Regions from separate parts of the Novosphingobium sp. PP1Y genome, predicted to be linked through region 3. Evidence: predicted binding sites of a transcription regulator. Region 3 holds the regulator's gene; each other region holds the start of a gene.
The links. Region 3 encodes LexA, which represses DNA repair genes until DNA is damaged. Its sites were predicted from a motif close to GTTCCNCNCTTGTTCT; they were not measured.

Region 1 (5,186 bases), 340 kb from region 3:
AGGACCTTCGCGTGCAATACAAGGACTACACGCTGCCGGTATGACGAAGGCGGCCGCTAGGCGGGCAGCCGCCTCGGCTCGAATTACTGGTTGGCCGCGTTGCCGGCAGCGGTCTCGGCGGCGTCGCCGACCTGTTCGGCCGCGTTGCCCACGCTGTTCGCCGCATTGGCGATGGCGTTGTCCTTGGCTGCTTCGCTGCTCGATGTCTGGCTGAACAGGTAAATCCCGCCGATAACCGCGACGAGGACAATGACCGCCATGACGATTCCGGTTCCACTGGAAGAACTCTTCTCGTGAATTACAGTCGTGTGCGGAGCCTGCGACGTTTCGCGTGTGGTTTCGTGGGTGGTGTATTCTTCGGCCATGAAGACCTCCTTTTGAATTCCTTGTCTGCAGCGAAGAACTCGCCACCCAGCGAGTTGTTTCAAAACTGACATGTCCTGCGCCGAATCGAGCCTGTTCAGGGACGAGACGTGCCTAGAGGAACGACAACTGTCCGCTTGCGTCGGGCGCCTTGAAACCGGAGCAGTCCAGATGGAGATCCGGCGGGCCGAAGCCATGCCGTTTGGCCGCAAGCCGGAAGCGATTGCGGAACAGATCGGCCCACACGCCGCTGGGGCGCATGCGCTCAAAGAAACGCGGGTCGTTGTCCTTGCCGCCGCGCATCTCGCGAATCGTCGCCATGACCTTGGAGGCTCGCTCGGGGAAGTGCACTTCCAGCCATTCGCGAAACAGCGGCGCAACTTCGTGGGGCAGGCGCACCATGATCCACATGGCGCCGCGCACGCCTTGCCCTGCCGCGGATTCCAGTATCGCCTCCAGGAATTGGTCGGTGATCGCCGGGATTACCGGAGCGATCGAGACATGGGCGGGAATTCCGGCCTCGACCAGCTTGCCCAGCGCGGCAATTCGCCTGGCCGGGGTGGCCGCCCGAGGTTCCAGCAGGCGCGAGAGGTGGGCATCGAGGCTGGTCACTGAAATGCCCACGCCCACCAGATCGAATTGCGCCATCTCGCGCAGGATGTCGAGATCGCGCAGGACCCGGTCCGACTTGGTGGTGATCGTCACCGGGTGGCGCGTCTCCAGGCAGACTTCGAGGATCTCGCGCGTGATGCGGTAGTGCGCCTCGATCGGCTGGTAGGGATCGGTATTGGTTCCCATCGCGATCGGTGCCGGCCGATAGCCTGGCTTTGCCAGCGTGGTGCGCAGGAGCCTTGCCGCATCGGGCTTGGCGAAGAGCCTGGTTTCGAAATCGAGGCCGGGCGAAAGGTCGTGAAAGGCGTGGCTGGGCCGCGCGAAACAGTAGATGCAGCCATGTTCGCAGCCGCGATAGGCATTGATCGAGCGATCGAAGGGAATATCCGGCGATTTGTTGAAAGACAGGATCGTGCGGGGATGCTCCTCGGTCACGCTCGTGGCCGGGTTGCGGGGAGGGCCGTCGATGTCGGCGACGCTGTCGAGCCAGTCCCCGTCGGCTTCCCGTCCGGGCAGGTTGAAGCGAGAGCTTGGCGCCCCGCTGGCAGCGCCTCTTCCCTTGAGAGGTTGCATGCCACGATGTGAACATAAAGAGAACAAAAGTCAAGGGCGCTACCTGCGCCGCATGACGTGCAGGTAAAGAAAAAGCCCTCCCCGCGTGGGGGAGGGCTCTTCCTGTTCCGGCAGCCGGAGCTGCTCGAATCCATGGACCGTAAAGGTCAGGCCCAGGAGGCCATTTCCTTCTCGAGGTTCTCGACGATGGCTTCGAAGAACTGCTCGGTGGTCATCCAGCTCTGCTCGGGACCGATCAGCAGCGCGAGGTCCTTGGTCATCGCGCCGCTTTCGACGGTCTCGATGCAGACGCGCTCGAGGGTCTGGGCGAACTTCACGACGTCCGGCGTGTTGTCGAACTTGCCGCGGTACATGAGGCCACGCGTCCAGGCGAAGATCGAGGCGATCGGGTTGGTCGAGGTCGACTTGCCCTGCTGGTGCTGGCGGTAGTGACGGGTGACGGTGCCGTGGGCGGCTTCCGCTTCGACGGTCTTGCCGTCGGGTGCCATCAGGACCGAGGTCATCAGGCCCAGCGAGCCGAAGCCCTGTGCAACGGTGTCCGACTGCACGTCGCCGTCGTAGTTCTTGCAGGCCCAGACGAACTTGCCCGACCACTTGAGCGCCGAGGCGACCATGTCGTCGATCAGGCGGTGCTCATAGGTGATGCCGGCTTCCTTGAACTTCTCGGCGAAGCCCTCGGTGTCGAACACTTCCTGGAACAGATCCTTGAAGCGGCCGTCGTAGGCCTTCATGATCGTGTTCTTGGTCGACAGGTAGACCGGCCACTTCAGGCCGAGGCCGTAGTTGAACGAAGCACGCGCGAAGTCGCGGATCGATTCGTCGAGGTTGTACATGGCCATGGCGACGCCCGGAGCCGGGAAGTCGAACACGTCGAGGTCGATCTTGTCGCCGTTTTCACCGTCCCAGACGAGACGCAGCTTGCCGGGGCCAGGGATCAGGGTGTCGGTGGCGCGGTACTGGTCGCCGAACGCGTGACGGCCCACGACGATGGGGTCGGTCCAGCCCGGAACCAGGCGGGGAACGTTCGAGATCACGATGGGTTCGCGGAAGACGACGCCGCCGAGGATGTTGCGGATCGTGCCGTTGGGCGACTTCCACATCTTCTTGAGGCTGAATTCCTCTACGCGGGCTTCATCGGGGGTGATCGTCGCGCACTTCACGGCAACGCCATACTGCTTGGTGGCGTTGGCGGCGTCGACGGTGATCTGGTCGTCGGTCTCGTCGCGCTTGGTGACCGAGAGGTCATAGTACTTGAGGTCGATGTCGAGGTAGGGGAGAATCAGACGCTCGCGGATCCATTCCCAGATGATCCGGGTCATTTCATCGCCGTCCATCTCTACGATGGGATTTGCTACCTTGATTTTTGCCATGCTTGAAAGCTCCCCTGGGGATGAGAATTTGGGCGTCTCTTAAGGAGAGGGTGGACGCTTAGCAAGGCAAGGAACGGCATTTTGGCGCCAGTTCGCCTGCGCGGTGGCGTCGATCCGATCTTCCCCGGAGGCGTTGGCGCGCTCCGACCGATTGCGACCGGTCACCATGCCGGTCCCGGAAAGCAGAAAACCCGCCGCTTTCGCGACGGGTTTCTAGCCATCAGGCCTGGGGAATGGTGGGCGTAGCAAGGATTGAACTTGCGACCCCTACGATGTCAACATAGTGCTCTACCACTGAGCTATACGCCCATTCCGTCCAGAGCTCCTTGCGGGCGTTCCCGCTCGGAGGACTGGCCCTCTAGCGTCATGTTTCAGGTGATGCAAGCCGCTTTGGCAGGAATTTTTCAATTAAAGTCGAGCGTGCTCGGGAAGGCCGAAAACCCGCTGCACTTCCATGACAAGATCGCGAAGATGGAAGGGCTTGGAAAGGACTTTCGCCTGCGGTGCCTCGCGGCTGGCGCGCAGGGTGACGGCGGCAAAACCGGTAATGAACATGACCTTGGTCATCGGCGAGACTTCGGCGCAGCGCTGCGCCAGTTCGATGCCGTCCATCTCTGGCATGACGATGTCCGAAAGCAGCAGGTCGAAAGTCTCGGTTTCCAGATGGGGCAGGGCGCTTGTGCCGCAATCGACGGCAACCACATCGTATCCGGCATTTTCCAATGCCCGTGCCAGATAGGTGCGCATCGCCTCATCGTCTTCGGCTAGCAGGATGCGGATCATCGCCTTGTCGTCCCGTATTTCCATGTCGTTGAACGTGGTCGCTTTCGGTGCGACCGGAAGATGGGTCATACGCTAGGACGGGTTAACATTCTCGTCTGGATTTGGGACTGACCGGGAACGGGACGTTTTGACAGGCGAAAGTGAAAGGACCAGTTTCAAGGGCATGGTGAGCAAAGTGGGCGAGAGTGATTCGCAAAGACGAACGGGAGGGCAGATTCCCGGCGCTCCGGCGAGCCCGGCTTTCACGATCACCGCAGCCGAACCCTCGGCGATACCCGTACTCGTTGCCGTCCCCCATGCGGGCAGGGTCTACCCCAGCGGCCTGCTGCGCGAGATGCGCCATCCCGAGTCGGTCTCGCTGCGGCTGGAGGACCGTTACGTCGATCGTCTTGGCGAGGAGATCGCGGCGCGAACCGGGGCGAGCCTGCTGATGGCCCACGCCCCGCGAGCGATGATCGATCTCAATCGCGCGCCCGAGGATATCGATTGGGAAATGTTCGAGCGTTCGGCGCGGCCCGAGCGCAATGGAGAGATGCCGAGCCGGCGGGTCCTGAGCGGGCTGGGGCTGATTCCGCGGCGCTTGCCCGGCCTGGGAGAACTGTGGCGTTCGCGCCACGCAAGGCAGGATCTTACCGCCCGGGTCGATGGGATTCACGCGCCTTATCATGACGCCCTGGCCGAGCAGTTGGGCAATCTGCGTGAGCGCTGGGGGGCGGCACTGCTGCTGGATTTGCATTCGATGCCGCCGTTGCCGAATCGATTCGGCGTTACGGGCGCGCAATATGTCGTCGGCGACCGATTCGGTGTGACTTGCCACGGCAGCGTGATCGCCACGGCCTTTGCCCATTTCGCGGAGCACGGCCTGCCGGCTGCACACAATCGCCCTTATGCCGGGGGTTACGTGCTTGAACGCCACGCGCAGCCGCAGCGCGGGCTGCATGCTTTCCAGCTCGAGATCGACCGCAGTTGCTATCTCGATGCGAATCTTTCCGAGCCGGGAGAGGGCCTGCCGCGAGTCGTCGATGTGCTCGTGGCAATGGTCCAACGTCTGGCGGCTGTCGTCGCCGATCTCGGGCAGGCTGCCGGCGGCAGGGAGTGGCCGCTGGCTGCAGAATGACTTGCGCGCATAAGTTGGCGAAATCTGGCGGTTTTCGCCGGGTTTTCTGAAAACTCTCTCTGGCCATTAAAAAACCACCTCGTGCGATGCACGAGGTGGCCAAGGTTCAGGGAGGAGGTGCACGATGTGCACCAACCCGACCGGGCCATGAGGGTAGCGCCGATCAGGCATTGCAATAATATGCAGGCCTGAGGCGAGATTCAAGAGGTTCTTTAAAACAACTCGGAATCGCTTTGCACGAAGTTTCCGAACCGACCGTGGCGAATTGGACGAGAGTGTGACAAATTTGTCAAAACCCTCGTCCGCATCGGTTTTTCGGTCAGGCGTTGGCCGGCACCAGAGGGCCCTTGCCCTGGCTGATCTGGCGG
Region 2 (5,186 bases), 1.3 Mb from region 3:
CGGAAGGCGGGATCTTCGGCCTGCTCGGCCCGAACGGCGCGGGCAAGTCGACGCTCATCAACATCATGGCGGGGCTGGTTCGCAAGACTTCCGGCTCGATCGATATCTGGGGCTTCGACATCGATCGCGACCAGCGCAACGCCAAGCGGTCGATCGGCATCGTGCCCCAGGAAATCGTCTTCGACCCCTTCTTCACGCCTTACGAGGTGCTGGAGATCCAGGCGGGCCTCTACGGCATCGCCAAGCACTTGCGCCGCAGCGAGGAACTGCTGCGCGCCGTCCACCTTGCCGACAAGCGCGATGCCTACTCGCGCACGCTGTCCGGCGGCATGAAGCGGCGCCTGCTGATCGCCAAGGCGCTTGTCCACCAGCCGCCGGTGCTGGTGCTCGATGAGCCGACCGCGGGCGTCGACGTGGAACTGCGCCGCCAGCTCTGGGAACTCGTCACCGAGATGAACCGCGAAGGTGTGACGATCGTACTTACCACGCACTACCTCGAGGAAGCCGAGGAGTTGTGCGATCGCATCGCCATCATCAACCACGGCGAACTGATCGCCAACAAGCCTACCCGCGAACTGGTCGGCATGGCGCGCGAGAAGATCCTGGTCCTCACGCTCGATCGCGACCTGACCGAGATGCCCAGTCACCCCGGCTTCGTGAAGTGCGAAACCAGCGGTGAGCGCATGCTTGAGATCACCTACGACAAGGACCGCGCCAATGCCGGCGAGATCCTCTCGGCGGTGCAGGCGCAGGGCTTCTCGATTGTCGACGTGACGACCCGCGAAGCCGATCTCGAGGACGTCTTCGTCAGCCTGACCAGCCAGGCGGCCTGACCTGCACTTGTAAGAGGGCAGGGAGCGGAAAAGCCAAAAAGACTCTCTGTCTACCGGCAGGTTATTGCGATTGGGCGCGTCTCTCGCCAATGAGGCGGGATGGAACCGTCAGATCGCAGTAGCGTGCAATACGATGTCGTCATCATTGGTTCGGGGGCAGCGGGCCTTACCGCAGCTCTGGCACTGGCCTCGAAGCTCAAGGTTCTGGTCCTCGCCAAGGGCCAGTTGACCGGTGGCTCCACTGCTTGGGCGCAGGGCGGCATTGCAGCCGTACTGGATGCCGGTGACACCTTTGAAGAGCATATCCGTGACACGATGGTCGCCGGTGCGGGCCTGAACCGGCTCGAGACGGTCGAATACGTCGTCGAGCGCGCGCCCAGCGCAATCGGACGGCTGGTCGAGCTGGGCGTGCCGTTCAACATGGAAGGCGATGCGCTGCACCTGACGCGCGAAGGCGGCCATTCCCACCGCCGCATCGTCCACGTCAACGATGCCACCGGCTGGGCCGTGCAGCAGGCGCTGCTCAAGGCTGCCGAGGACAGCCCCAACATCACCCTGCTGCCGGGCCGTTCGTGCATCGACCTCATCACCGGACGGCACGAGATGCGCTATTCCGGCTCGGGGCGCATCTGGGGCGTCTATGCGCTCAACGAACAGACCGGGCACGTCGAGGCCTATACGGCGCGCGCCACGGTGCTCGCCACCGGCGGGGCGGGGCGCGTCTATCGCTTCAGCACCGCCCCGCGCGGCGCCACCGGGGACGGGATCGCCATGGCCTGGCGCGCCGGTGCGCGCGTCTCCAACATGGAGATGATGCAGTTTCATCCGACCTGCCTCTACAATCTGGAGGTCAAGAACTTCCTGATCACCGAGGCGGTGCGCGGCGAGGGCGGGCACCTCAAGCACCCGGTTACCGGCCACCGCTTCATGCCCGATTATGACGAGCGGGCCGAACTGGCGCCGCGCGACGTGGTCGCGCGCGCGATCGACGACCAGATCAAGCGCTACGGCCTGGACTACGTCCACCTCGATATCAGCCACCGTCCGCCCGAATTCGTGAAGGAGCACTTCCCGAACATTTACGAGAAGCTGATCTCGCTGGGCATCGACATGACGAAGGAGCCGATCCCGGTGGTGCCGGCGCAGCACTACACTTGCGGCGGCGTGCTGGTGGACCTCGACGGGCGGACCGACCTGCCCGGGCTCTATGCCGCGGGCGAGTGCACCGAAAGCGGGTTGCACGGCGCGAACCGCCTCGCGTCCAATTCGCTGCTGGAATGCTTCGTCTTCGGCGAGGCCGCGGCCGCGCACATTCTCGATCACTGGGACGCCTTCGATGCTCCGCCGCCGATCCGCGACTGGGACGAAAGCCGCGTCACCGATTCGGACGAGGAAGTCGTCATCAAGCAGAACTGGACCGAGATCCGCCGGTTCATGTGGAACTACGTCGGCATCGTGCGCACCACCAAGCGGTTGGAACGCGCGATGCACCGCATCCAGATGCTCAACGGCGAAGTGGAGGAATACTACCGCCACTTCCGCGTCTCGACCGATCTCGTCGAACTGCGCAACCTGCTGCAGTCGGCGGAACTGATCGTGCAGTCGGCCCTGCGCCGTCATGAAAGCCGCGGCCTGCACTTCACGCTCGATTATCCCCGGACGCTTCCCGAGGCGCAGGACACCGTAATGGTGCCCTAGGCGCGCGGGGCCGGGTTCGGGTTCTCCATCGCGCAATCCCCACCGCCTTCCCCGCCAGGGCGGGCAGCGGGGCGCGCTTCAGCCTTCGGAAATCAGGCGCCGATTCCGAGCAGCCGACCGAGGAAGATCAGCACGATGGCACCGATGATCGAGGCGAGGCAGCCGGCGCGGCTGAAGTCGCGCTGACCACGGCTGGAGACCAGCCCGGCGACGAGAGAACCGCCGATGCCCAGCAGGATCGTCGCGATCCAGCCCATGTCGACCGCGCCCGGGTAGAAGAAACGCGCCAGCACGCCGATGATGAGGCCGCTGATGATTGCGCCGATGATGTTGAGCATGATTTCGTTTCCCTCCTGCCAGTCCGTTCTCGAATCAGGCTGCCTTATAACCGTTGAAAGACAAGACGGTTGCATCCCGCCATGGCCTGCTTGCGAAAGCCCCGGCAGGCAACTGGGGCTCGCGATCAGGGCACCGGAGGTCTCGTTTCGTCGTATTCCTGATTCGGTTCGTCGTCAGATTACTGGGGAAAAATTTTTCGGCGCAGGCGTGACATTCGGACTTGCCAGAGACGCGGGTGAAGGACTTCCCACGCGTCGCGAGAGCGGCGGGGCTGTCCAGCCGTCCGATGCGAAGCCCGTCGGATCAGGGGCCCCCCTCTTGCAGTGAAATCCAGAACAGGCACTATGGGTTGTGTCGCAGCGGCGGCCGGGGCTCAATACCTAGAGGGATCGCAAGTGGGCGGATCAGGGCCCACCAGGGGGCGAGTCCCGGTGTGAAGGCCGACCGGAAGCCTCTAGGGCCAAGGCGGAACGGGTAATTCCGTTCTCTTTTTGTACCATATCTGGTAGGTGGGAATCCAGATCCTCGCCGACTCGTGACGGTACCGCCCGGCCGATGCGGAAAAGATGACGCTGCTTTCGGGCAGTTCGATGACAAGTGCGATGACACGGGGGCGAAAAGTGGATTTCAGGAACGAAAGCGACGCGGTCGTGGAAAGTGCTGACGTGGAACATGTCGGGGCGGTGGCTTCGGATACGGACTGTGCCGTAGGGGCGCAGGACGCGAGCAAACAGAACAAGGAGACGGGCAAGGGCCCGGCAGTCGCCATGGATAAATCCGACATCGCAACCGCAGATCTGGTCGACGCGGCGAAGGCACCGCGCAAGAGCGATTCGAAGACCATCCATGACCGCCGCTTCAAGGTCGTCACGGATGACAGCCGCGATGCGCTCCTGACCGATTTCGGCAAGGAGACGCTGGACGACCGCTACCTGCTGCCCGGCGAGAAGTACCAGGACATCTTCGCGCGCGTCGCGGATGCCTATGCCGACGATCAGGAGCATGCGCAGCGGCTCTACGACTACATCTCGAAGCTGTGGTTCATGCCCGCTACCCCGGTCCTGTCGAACGGCGGCACCGGGCGCGGCCTGCCGATCTCGTGCTACCTGAACTCGGTGGACGACAGCCTCGAGGGCATCGTCGCGACCTGGAACGAGAACGTCTGGCTCGCCTCGCGCGGCGGCGGCATCGGCACCTACTGGGGCTCGGTGCGCGGCATCGGCGAACCGGTGGGCCTCAACGGCAAGACCAGCGGCATCATTCCCTTCGTGCGCGTGATGGACTCGCTGACCCTCGCGATCTCGCAAGGTTCGCTGCGCCGCGGCTCGGCAGCCTGCTACATCGACGTCTCGCACCCCGAGATCGAGGAGTTCCTCGAGATCCGCAAGCCCTCGGGCGATTTCAACCGCAAGGCGCTCAACCTGCACCACGGCGTGCTGCTCACCGACGAGTTCATGGAAGCCGTGCGCGATGGCCGTGAGTTCGAGCTCAAGAGCCCGCGCGACGGTTCGGTGCGCGGTTCGGTCAATGCCCGCTCGCTGTTCCAGAAGCTGGTCGAAACCCGCCTGGCCACCGGCGAGCCCTACATCGTCTTCTCCGACACCGTGAACCGCATGATGCCCAAACATCACCGTGATCTCGGCCTCAAGGTCTCGACCTCGAACCTTTGCTCGGAAATCACCCTGCCCACGGGCCGCGACCACCTCGGCAACGACCGTACGGCGGTGTGCTGCCTGTCCTCGCTCAACCTGGAAACCTGGGACCAGTGGAAGGGCGAGAAGCGCTTCGTGGAAGACGTGCTGCGCTTCCTCGACAACGTGCTGCAGGACTACATCGACCGCGCGCCGGACGAGATGGCCCGTGCCAAGTATTCGGCCATGCGCGAACGCTCGGTCGGCATGGGCGTGATGGGCTTCCACTCGTTCCTGCAGCAGAAGGGCATCGCCTTCGAAAGCGCGATGGCCAAGGCGCTCAACCTGCAGATGTTCCAGTACATCAACCAGAAGGCCAACGAGGCCTCGATGATGCTCGCCAAGGAACGCGGCCCGTGCCCGGACGCGGCCGATCAGGGCGTGATGGAACGGTTCAGCTGCAAGATGGCGATCGCGCCGACCGCGTCGATCTCGATCATCTGCGGCGGCACCTCGGCCTGCATCGAGCCGATCCCGGCCAACATCTACACCCACAAGACGCTTTCGGGCTCCTTCGTGGTGAAGAACCCCTACCTGCAGAAGCTGCTGGCCTCGAAGTCGAAGGACTCCACCAACGTGTGGAACTCGATCCTCGAGCATGGCGGCTCGGTCCAGCAGCTCGACT
Region 3 (5,186 bases):
GCCATCACGGCCGTTTCCGTGGCGCTGGTGACGATCTACGACATGGCCAAGGCGCTCGACAAGGGCATGGTCATCGGCGACATCCGCCTGATCGAGAAGCGCGGCGGCAAGTCCGGGACCTGGCGCGCGGAGGACCGGCACTGATGGCAGGTCCCGCGCCGATCCCGCTCGAAGATGCCCAGGCCCGCCTGCTTGCACTGGCCGAAGCACTAGCGGTCGAGCGCGTCGACGTCGAAAGCGCGCTGGGCCGCTTCCTGGCCGAACCGCTGCTGGCGCGGCGCACCCAGCCTTCCGCCCATCTCTCCGCGATGGACGGCTATGCAATGATCGAAGGCGACCTCACCGGGCCATGGCAGGTGATCGGTGAAAGCGCCGCAGGCCACCCCTTTACCGGCACGCTGCAAAAGGGCGAGGCCGTGCGGATCTCGACCGGCGCGATCATGCCCGCCGATGCCGGCGTCGTGATCCTGCAGGAAGACCTTGGGCGGGAAGGCAACCTCATTACCCTCAGCGGCGATCTGCCCGAACCGCCGCACAAGCACATCCGCCCTTGCGGAATGGATTTCACGGCAGGGCAAGAAGTGCTGGGCGAAGGAGTCCGCATCGGCCCGGCGCATATCGCGCTGGCCCTCTCCGCGGGTCATCGCCACCTGCCGGTGCGCCGCATGCCGAAAGTCGCGGTGATCGACAGCGGCGATGAACTGGCCGCCGATCCGGAGACCTGCCCTGCGCACCAGATCCCCGCGAGCAACGGCGCCATGCTGGTCTCGCTGGTTGGCGCCCTGCCGGTCGAGGCGCAGCGAATCGGCCCCGTGACCGACACGCTCGATGCGCTGATCGGCGCTTTCGACGAGGCCGCCGATTGCGACATGATCGTCACCAGCGGCGGAGCCTCGGTAGGCGATCACGATCTCGTGCGCCCGGCTCTCGAACGCTGGGGCGCAAGGCTCGACTTCTGGCGCGTCGCCATCAAGCCGGGCAAGCCGATCCTTGTTGCCACCCGCGAACGCAGCAGCGGCGGCACGCAGATCATCATCGGCCTGCCGGGCAATCCGGTTTCGAGCATGGTCACCGCCTATCTCTTTGTCCTGCCGATGCTGCGCGCAATGCTAGGGGCAAACCGTTCGCTGCCAATGCAGATCTCGACCGTTCTGGACGCACCGCTCAGGGCCATCGGCCACCGCCGCGAATTCCTGCGCGGCTACTGGAACGGCGAGAGCGTGGTGCCCATGACGCTGCAGGACAGCGGTGCACTCAGCGCCCTTGCGGCCAGCAATGTGCTGATCGATCGTCCCGCGCATGCACCGGCCGCCACGCCCGGAGACACGGTGCGGGTGTTCCTGCTCGAAAACGGCGGTATTGCTTGACGTTCCAGAATCTGTTGCTTAATTGTTCTCTCATTGTTCACAAGCAGAACAACGCTCGGGGACGCAGAGAAAGAGGCAACGAAGATGTTGACGCGCAAGCAGCATGAATTGCTCAAGTTCATTCAGGTCCGGCTTGAAGAAAGCGGCATCTCGCCCAGCTTCGAGGAGATGAAGGAAGCGCTCGACCTCAAGTCGAAGTCGGGCGTGCACCGCCTCATTTCCGCGCTTGAGGAACGCGGCTTCATCCGCCGCCTGCCGAACCGCGCCCGCGCGCTGGAAATCCTGCGCCAGCCCGAAGACGTCACCAGCAAGCCCGCGACGAAGGCCGCCGCTCCTGCCGGTAAGGAATCGCTTGCCGCGCTCAAGCAGCCCGAACGCACGCCCCAACCGGCGAACGACGTCATCGAGATTCCGCTGCACGGTCGCATCGCTGCCGGTGTTCCCATCGAGGCGCTCGAAGGACAGTCGATGCTTCCGGTTCCGGCAGCCCTGCTCGGCTCGGGCGAACACTACGCGCTTGAGGTTTCGGGCGATTCGATGGTCGAGGCCGGCATTCTCGACGGCGACTTTGCCCTGATCCGTCGCACCAACACCGCACGCGACGGCGAAATCGTCGTCGCCCTGGTTCGTGGCGAGGAAGCGACGCTCAAGTATCTCCAGCGCGATGGCGGCATGGTTCGCCTCGTGCCCGCCAATGCCGCATACGAACCGCAGATCTACGGCCCTGACGAGATCGAGGTTCAAGGCAAGCTCGCAGGGCTGCTGCGCCGCTATCACTGAGCTTGCCCCGGAAAGCGTAACCTTCAGGCGCGCTCTCCGGGAGGCGTACTTTCAGGAAGGCGTACTCTCCGGACAGGGCCGAAATCACGGCCCGCGCGGTTTCCACCAGCCATGGCGGCCCTGCCCTGCCGCCACGGTTTCGACGGATCTGCCGCGCAGCCTGATGGCAAGCCCGCCGGTCCTGTCCAGCATGGTCCGGTCGGCCTTGAGCCAGCGCGGCTTGCAGCTCCATGGCAGCCAGCGGTCGGCAATGACGATATCGGCCTTGTCGCAGGCCGCTGCCAGCGACCGCTCGGGCACCTGGTCGCGGCCTCTGGCGATCAGCAAGTCCCACGATCGACCGGCTCGATCGATCCGTACCGAACAGAAGTCGCGATTGCATCTCGAACCCGGCCACGATGCGAGCGGCGTCAATTCGCCTTCGATCCCTGCGAATTCGCGAAGATTGTCGCGCACATAATCGCTGCCGGTGTCGCGCAAGGTGACGAGCCCATCGCCGCTATCGTCGAGCAGTCCGACATGACGGCCATCGCCGGTCACGAGAATGTCCGGCGGCTCGAGCAGGATGAGCCAGACGATACCGAAACAGGCTGGCACCAGTCCCAGCAGCCGCACGCGCCCGCTCCACAGGCCCAGCCACAGGCCGCCGGTTACGAACAGAAGGAAGCCGCCCGTCCCCATGGCAGGCAAAACCGAAACGGCGCCGGGCAGCGCACTGATCGTGTGCGCGAGGCCCAGCAGTAGGTCGATGAACTGCCCCGCCAGCCACCAGAACGGCCCGCCCAGTCCCACAATGTCGCACAGCAGCGCGAGGGCAATGCAGGGCATGACCGCGAAAGTCGTGAGCGGGATGGCAAGCACATTGGCCAGCGCACCATAAGCTCCGGCGCGATGGAAATGGTAGAAGCCGATCGGCATGAGGACGAGTTCGATGACGAAGCCCGTTACGAACAGCATTGCTGCTTGCCGCATAAGCCGCGAAAGCCACGATTCCTCTCGCGGTGCCAGGAACCGGCGAACCGGCCCGCTGGTCGCCAGCGCCACAATCGCAAGTACGGCCGCAAAGCTCATCTGGAAGCTTGGCCCTGTCAGCGATTCGGGCCAGAGCAGCAGGACCGCGAACCCGGCGACAGCCAGAAGCCGAAGCGAGATTGCCTCGCGCCCCAGCGCCAGCGCGACAAGCACGAGCATCGCCCCGATGCAGGAACGGACCGTCGGCACTTGCGAGCCCGTCAACAGGGTATAGGCAATCCCGGACAGAGCACCGCACAGCGCCGCCACCACCGGGAGCCGGAACCGCAAGGCCAGCGCGGGCGAAAGCGCGAGCAACCGCAACGAGAGAAAATAGGCAGCCCCGATTACCGCGCTGACGTGAAGACCGCTGATCGCCAGGAGATGCGCAAGACCAGCATCGCGCATCGCCTGCGCATCGTTCTCTGCAATGCCTCCGCGGTCCCCGCTCGCCAGAGCCGCGGCAATCCCGCTTTCCGGACCGCTCATCCGCGCACGGACATGTCGGGAAAGCGCGCTACGCGTAGATTCGAGCATATCGCCCTTGCCGCCCAACCTGAGGATCTCGACTTTGCCGTTGACGCTCCCACTTGCAGCAAGGCCGGAGAACCACGCGGTGCGCGCAAAATTATACCCACCTGGAAACATCGGCGGAGCCGGCGGCATCAACCGCGCCTCAAAGCGAATCACCGCCCCTGACGAAACGGATGCAACGCCCAGATCGTCGGGAACATTAAGCCGAACCTTTATCGACCGCCCCGAGCCCGGTTCCCGCGTTGCGACGATCCATCTGACCCGCTGTTCGGCGGGCTGTTCTTCAACACCTAGCACTTTTCCAAGGAACATTCCCGAGACCGGGCGATCGATTGCGTCCTGTCCCACCAGCGCCGATTTGCTCCACACCGTCAGGCAACCGGCGAGAAACATGAGAAAAACTGCGCAGGCTGCCACTCGCATGTGGGGAAAGCGCTCACGATCCGGCCAGATCCACGCCGCGAAAGCTGCCATGGCACTGCTTCCGACGACACATCCGGCCCAATGGAACGGTCCGGGAAGGCCGAACCACGCCGCGATTCCCGCGCCGAATGAGACGACCAGCCAAGGCCCGCGATCGAAGCCAGCAACAGAAAGAAATCGCTCCAGGCCCGCCAAAACCCTCGACAACTCGCTCTTGCTGTTCCATGGCCGATGCTGCAATGCAGCGCCCCCGGCGAGGCCGCGGCTTGCGTTATTTTCATCTCGGGCTTTGGCTTGGCTGGCCATGGCGAACATTGGACAGGAAGGGATTTACAATGGCAAGCGGCAGTGCATCGAGCGGATCGAACGGCCAGTCAGCCGTCGTTACGCGCTTTGCCCCCTCGCCCACGGGTTACCTTCACATCGGCGGCGCCCGTACGGCGCTGTTCAACTGGCTCTTCGCCCGCCATCACGGCGGCAAATACCTGCTTCGCATCGAAGACACCGACCGCGCCCGTTCGACCGAACCGGCCATCGACGCGATCTTCGACGGCCTGACCTGGCTCGGCCTCGAAGGCGACGAAGAACCGGTATTCCAGTTCGCGCGCTCGCAGCGCCACGCCGAAGTGGCCGCCCAATTACTTGAATCCGGTCACGCCTATCGCTGCTACCTCACGACCGAGGAACTCGCCGAGCGCCGCCAGAAGGCGCAGGAAGAGCGCCGCCCGTTTCGCATCGACAGCGAATGGCGCGACGCCGATCCCGCGACCTGGCCGAGCGATCGCCCCTACGTCGTGCGCATCAAGGCCCCGCGCGATGGCGAGACCGTAATCGACGATCTCGTGCAGGGACAGGTCACGGTCCAGAACGTCGAGATCGACGACTTCGTCATCCTGCGCTCCGACGGCACGCCGACCTACATGCTGGCTGTCGTAGTCGACGATAACGATATGGGCGTATCCCACGTCATCCGCGGCGACGATCACCTCAACAACGCCTTTCGTCAGCTCGTCATCATCCGCGCCATGGACTGGTCAGTGCCGACTTACGGCCACGTACCGCTGATCCACG
Region 4 (5,186 bases), 390 kb from region 3:
ACCGTGACGGGCACCTCCTGTTCGCCAACCCCGCCTTCATGCGCGCGGCCGGACGCGAAGGGCAGGATCCGCCGACTTATCCCACCGACCTCGTCGTTCGCGAGGACAAGCGTGCGCTGTCCGAATCGATCCGCCGTTTCGCGCAAGGGCCCGCTGCCGCAGGCGACATCGCGATTCGCCTGACTGCGCAGCCCGACGATCCGGTCTCGCTCAGCCTTGCAGGTGTGCGTGGGCTGGGTGAGCCCGCGGTCCTGCTTGGCCTGACCGACACTTCGGAGGAAACCCGGCTCAAGCGGCAGGTCGCCCAGGCCACGAAGATGCAGGCGGTCGGCCAGTTGGCCGGCGGCGTCGCGCATGATTTCAACAATGTGCTGACCGCGATCCTGGGGACCTGCGACCTCATGCTGATGCGCCATACGCCGGGCGACTCGGACTATGACGACATCCAGCAGATCCGCGCCAATTCGAACCGTGCCGCATCGCTGACCCGCCAGCTGCTCGCCTTCTCGCGTCAGCAGACGCTGCGGCCCGAAGTGCTGCAGCTGCCCGACGTCGTTGCCGATGTGTCGCAGATGCTGCGCCGCCTGATCGGTGAGAAGATCGAGCTGGTCGTTTCGCACGACCGCGATCTCGGACCGGTGCGCGCCGACCCGACCCAGCTCGAGCAGGTCATCGTCAACCTCGCGGTCAACGCGCGCGATGCGATGCAGTCGTCCAGCGCCAAGAAGGGCGGTGACGGCTCGGGCGTCCTCACCCTCGCGACGCGCAAGGTGACCACGACCGACGTGCGCGCGATGCGCAGCGAGATCATCCCGGCGGGCGAGTACACCGCGCTCATCGTCGAGGATACCGGAGGCGGCATCGCGCCCGAGCATCTGGGCAAGATCTTCGAGCCGTTCTTCACCACCAAGGAGCAGGGCAAGGGCACCGGGTTGGGGCTTTCGACCGTTTACGGCATCGTCAAGCAGTCGGGCGGCTTCATCTTCGCCGAGAGCGAAGTGGGCAAGGGCACGCGCTTCATCGTCTACCTGCCGGTCTATCACGTTGCTCCGGGCACGACGCCGACTCCGTCGGTCAAGGAAGAGGCGCCCGTGCTGAGCCAGTGGGCCGGCGGCGGGCGCATCCTTCTGGTCGAGGACGAGGACCCGGTGCGCATGGTCGCCGAGCGCTCGCTCACGCGGCAGGGCTACGAAGTCACCAGCGCCCGCGACGGGGAAGAGGGGCTCGCGCTCGTGGAAGAGGGCGGCCAGTTCGATATCGTCGTTTCCGACGTCGTCATGCCTTCGCTCGACGGCCCGGCCATGGCGCGCGAAATCCGCAGGCTGCAGCCGAACCTGCCGGTACTGTTCATGTCGGGTTATGCCGAGGAACAGCTGCGCAAGGAGATCGGCCTGTCGAATGCCTGGTTCATGCCCAAGCCGTTCTCGGTCCAGCAGCTTTCCGAAAAAGTGGGCGAGGTCCTCGCGCGCACGGCCAAGTAAGGCCCGGCGCTCCCTAACGTGTTGATTTCCGGCCCGCTGTCCGCGCTGCGGTCCGGCGCCTTCTCGCGCTGCCTGCGCCTGCCGCAATTAAATTTGGGAAAACTCCCGTTGTTCCCCTCTTGTTCACGGAGAACAAACGCGATACATCGGGGTCCGCGACGTTGACCTTTCCGGTCAGGCCGGTAGCAAAGGGGAAGTGAAATGGCTGCTCAGCTCAAGCTGATCCAGGAAGGCAAGGATAAGGACTCCATGGACCGTCAGAAGGCGCTCGACGCAGCGCTCGCCCAGATCGATCGCGCGTTCGGCAAGGGCAGCGCGATGAAGCTCGGCTCGAAGGAGACGATGCAGGTCGAAGCGATCTCGACCGGCTCGCTCGGGCTGGATATTGCGCTTGGAGTCGGCGGACTTCCCAAGGGCCGCGTGATCGAAGTCTACGGGCCGGAAAGCTCGGGCAAGACCACGCTGGCACTGCATGTCATCGCCGAAGCGCAGAAGGCCGGCGGCACCGCTGCCTTCATCGATGCCGAGCACGCGCTCGACCCGGTCTATGCCAAGAAGCTGGGCGTCGACATCGACGAGCTGATCGTCTCGCAGCCCGACACCGGCGAGCAGGCGCTCGAAATCACCGATACGCTGGTGCGCTCGAACGCGATCGACGTGCTGGTGGTCGACTCGGTCGCCGCGCTCGTTCCCCGGGCGGAGATCGAAGGTGAGATGGGCGACAGCCACGTCGGCCTCCAGGCCCGCCTGATGAGCCAGTCGCTGCGCAAGCTGACCGGCTCGATCAACCGTTCGAAGTGCATGGTGATCTTCATCAACCAGCTGCGCATGAAGATCGGCGTCATGTACGGCAACCCGGAGACCACCACCGGCGGCAATGCGCTCAAGTTCTATGCCTCGGTCCGTCTCGACATCCGCCGTACCGGGCAGATCAAGGACCGTGATGAAATCATCGGCAACGCAACCCGCGTGAAGGTGGTCAAGAACAAGGTCGCGCCGCCGTTCAAGCAGGTCGAATTCGACATCATGTACGGCGAGGGCATCTCCAAGATCGGCGAAATTCTCGACCTCGGCGTCAAGGCCGGCATCGTCGAGAAGTCGGGCGCCTGGTTCTCCTACGATTCGATTCGCATCGGTCAGGGGCGTGAGAACTCGAAGAACTACCTGCGCGAGAATCCCGAGGTCTGCGAACGTCTTGAAAAGGCGATCCGCGCCAAGACCGAAGGGCTGGCCGAGGAAATGATGGCAGGCCCCTCGGACGAGGATGGCGCCGAATAAGTCGTCCGCCCCTTTGCAGGAACAGGAACCCCGGTGCGTTGCGCCGGGGTTTTTGCTTGGGGGAGGCACGGTGCGCGAAGGCCTGCGCGACCGGCAAAGCTACCTCCGGCGTAGCCGATTTGCCGCATATCTGCGGATTATCGCAAAAACCGAACAGCCTGACGGTGCCTTATAGCTTGTCGGTTTCGCGCCTGTGCCTTATCGGCCCGAATTATGCAGACGACCAACGAAATCCGCCGGTCCTTCCTCGACTATTTCGCCAGTAATGGTCACGAGGCCGTCCAGTCCGCGCCGCTCGTTCCCTACAACGACCCGACGCTGATGTTCGTGAATGCCGGCATGGTGCCGTTCAAGAACGTGTTCACCGGCCTTGAGACCCGCGCCACCCCGCGCGCGACGTCCTCTCAGAAGTGCGTACGCGCCGGCGGCAAGCACAATGACCTCGACAATGTCGGCTATACCGCGCGCCATCACACTTTCTTCGAAATGCTGGGGAATTTCTCCTTCGGCGATTACTTCAAGGAACAGGCGATCACCCACGCCTGGACCCTGCTGACAAAGGAATGGGCACTTCCGGTCGAGAAGCTGCTGGTGACGGTCTATCACACCGACGACGAGGCCTTCGACCTGTGGAAGAAGATCGCCGGCCTGCCTGAATCGAAGATCATCCGCATTCCCACCAAGGACAATTTCTGGGCGATGGGCGACGATGGCCCGTGCGGTCCGTGCTCGGAAATCTTCTACGACCACGGCGACCACATCTGGGGCGGCCCTCCGGGAAGCCCCGAGGAAGACGGCGACCGCTTCATCGAGATCTGGAACCTCGTGTTCATGCAGTTCGAGCAGGCCGCGGGCGAAATCGTCGGCGATCTGCCCAAGCCCTCGATCGACACCGGCATGGGGCTCGAGCGTATCTCTGCAGTCATGCAGGGCGTCCATGACAATTACGACATCGACACCTTCAAGGCGCTGATCGCCGCTTCCGAGCACCTCACCGGCGTGGCCGCCGAAGGCGACAGCCGCGCGAGCCACCGGGTCATTGCCGATCACTTGCGCTCGACCAGCTTCCTGCTTGCAGACGGCGTGCTGCCGTCGAATGAGGGCCGCGGCTATGTCCTGCGCCGCATCATGCGCCGCGCCATGCGCCATGCGCACCTGCTGGGCGCCAAGGACCCGCTGATGCACCGCCTCGTGCCGGCGCTCGTCGCCGAGATGGGCCAGGCCTATCCCGAGCTCGGCCGCGCGCAGCCGCTCATCGAGGAGACGCTGGAACGCGAGGAAGTGCAGTTCCGCCGGACCCTGTCGAACGGCCTCAAGCTGCTCGACGAAGCCACCGCCGAAATGGGCGAGGGTGCCCGCCTGCCCGGTGAGACCGCGTTCAAGCTCTACGACACTTACGGCTTTCCTTATGACCTGACCGAAGACGCCCTGCGTTCGCGCGGCATCAGCGTCGACAAGGATGGCTTCGACGCCGCCATGGCGCAGCAGAAGGCCGCTGCCCGTGCGGCCTGGAAGGGGTCGGGACAGACCGCCGACAACGAAGTCTGGTTCGACATCGCCGAGCGCGAGGGTGCGACCGAATTCACTGGCTATACTTCGACTTCGGGCGAGGGCCGCGTCGTGGCGCTGGTGAAGGACGGCAAGGAAGTCGAAACCGCTTCGGCCGGCGATGAAGTCATCGTCCTGACCAACCAGACCCCGTTCTACGGCGAATCGGGCGGACAGGTCGGCGATGCAGGCACGATCACCGGTCCCGGCGGCCTTGCCATCGCGATTGCCGAGACCGCCAAGCCGCTTGGCCGCCTGCACACCATGACCGGCAAGGTCGAGGCCGGGCAGATCAAGGTCGGCGAGACGGTGAACCTCGTCGTCGACGTTGTGCGCCGCGATGCGATCCGCGCCAACCACTCGGCCACCCACCTGCTGCACGCCGCCCTGCGCAACCGCCTGGGCGATCACGTCACGCAGAAGGGCTCGATGGTGGCGAGCGATCGCCTGCGCTTCGACTTCTCGCATCCCAAGGCGCTCGAGGCCGAGGACATCGCTGCGATCGAGGCTGAAGTGAACGCCGAGATCCGCGCCAACGATCCGGTCATGACCCGCCTGATGACACCCGACGATGCCATCGCTGCTGGCGCCATGGCGCTGTTCGGCGAGAAGTACGGCGACGAGGTGCGCGTCTTGTCGATGGGCCGCAGCAATGGCGGCAAGACTTACTCTGTCGAGCTGTGCGGCGGCACCCACGTCAACGCAACCGGCGACATCGGCGTGTTTCGCATCGTATCGGAAAGCGCCGTCTCCTCCGGCGTGCGCCGTATCGAGGCGCTGACCGGCGAGGGCGCGCGCCAGTGGCTGGTTGGCCGCGAGGAAGCGCTGAAGAATGCCGCCGGTATTCTGCGCACTACCCCCGAAGACGTCGAAGCCCGC

Region 1: the regulator LexA is predicted to act here: its motif matches at 1,558-1,573, upstream of PP1Y_RS21115 (PA0069 family radical SAM protein).
Region 2: the regulator LexA is predicted to act here: its motif matches at 3,353-3,368, upstream of PP1Y_RS07325 (ribonucleoside-diphosphate reductase subunit alpha).
Region 4: the regulator LexA is predicted to act here: its motif matches at 1,592-1,607, upstream of recA (recombinase RecA).

Annotation. Positions count from the first base shown of each region.
Region 1 covers NC_015580.1:3,192,580-3,197,765, reverse strand. The annotation lists gene PP1Y_RS21125 (long-chain fatty acid--CoA ligase) at 1-44, shown strand, start outside; gene PP1Y_RS21120 (hypothetical protein) at 84-365, opposite strand; gene PP1Y_RS21115 (PA0069 family radical SAM protein) at 478-1,548, opposite strand; gene PP1Y_RS21110 (NADP-dependent isocitrate dehydrogenase) at 1,695-2,918, opposite strand; tRNA gene PP1Y_RS21105 (tRNA-Val) at 3,153-3,227, opposite strand; gene cpdR (cell cycle two-component system response regulator CpdR) at 3,327-3,701, opposite strand; gene PP1Y_RS21095 (N-formylglutamate amidohydrolase) at 3,865-4,818, shown strand; gene PP1Y_RS21090 (SapC family protein) at 5,138-5,186, opposite strand, start outside.
Region 2 covers NC_015580.1:247,964-253,149, forward strand. The annotation lists gene PP1Y_RS07310 (ABC transporter ATP-binding protein) at 1-833, shown strand, start outside; gene nadB (L-aspartate oxidase) at 933-2,531, shown strand; gene PP1Y_RS07320 (GlsB/YeaQ/YmgE family stress response membrane protein) at 2,624-2,869, opposite strand; gene PP1Y_RS07325 (ribonucleoside-diphosphate reductase subunit alpha) at 3,473-5,186, shown strand, end outside.
Region 3 covers NC_015580.1:2,848,517-2,853,702, forward strand. The annotation lists gene moaC (cyclic pyranopterin monophosphate synthase MoaC) at 1-144, shown strand, start outside; gene PP1Y_RS19460 (molybdopterin molybdotransferase MoeA) at 144-1,367, shown strand; gene lexA (transcriptional repressor LexA) at 1,452-2,147, shown strand; gene PP1Y_RS19470 (ComEC/Rec2 family competence protein) at 2,232-4,421, opposite strand; gene gltX (glutamate--tRNA ligase) at 4,451-5,186, shown strand, end outside.
Region 4 covers NC_015580.1:3,241,511-3,246,696, reverse strand. The annotation lists gene PP1Y_RS21325 (PAS domain-containing sensor histidine kinase) at 1-1,481, shown strand, start outside; gene recA (recombinase RecA) at 1,683-2,759, shown strand; gene alaS (alanine--tRNA ligase) at 2,973-5,186, shown strand, end outside.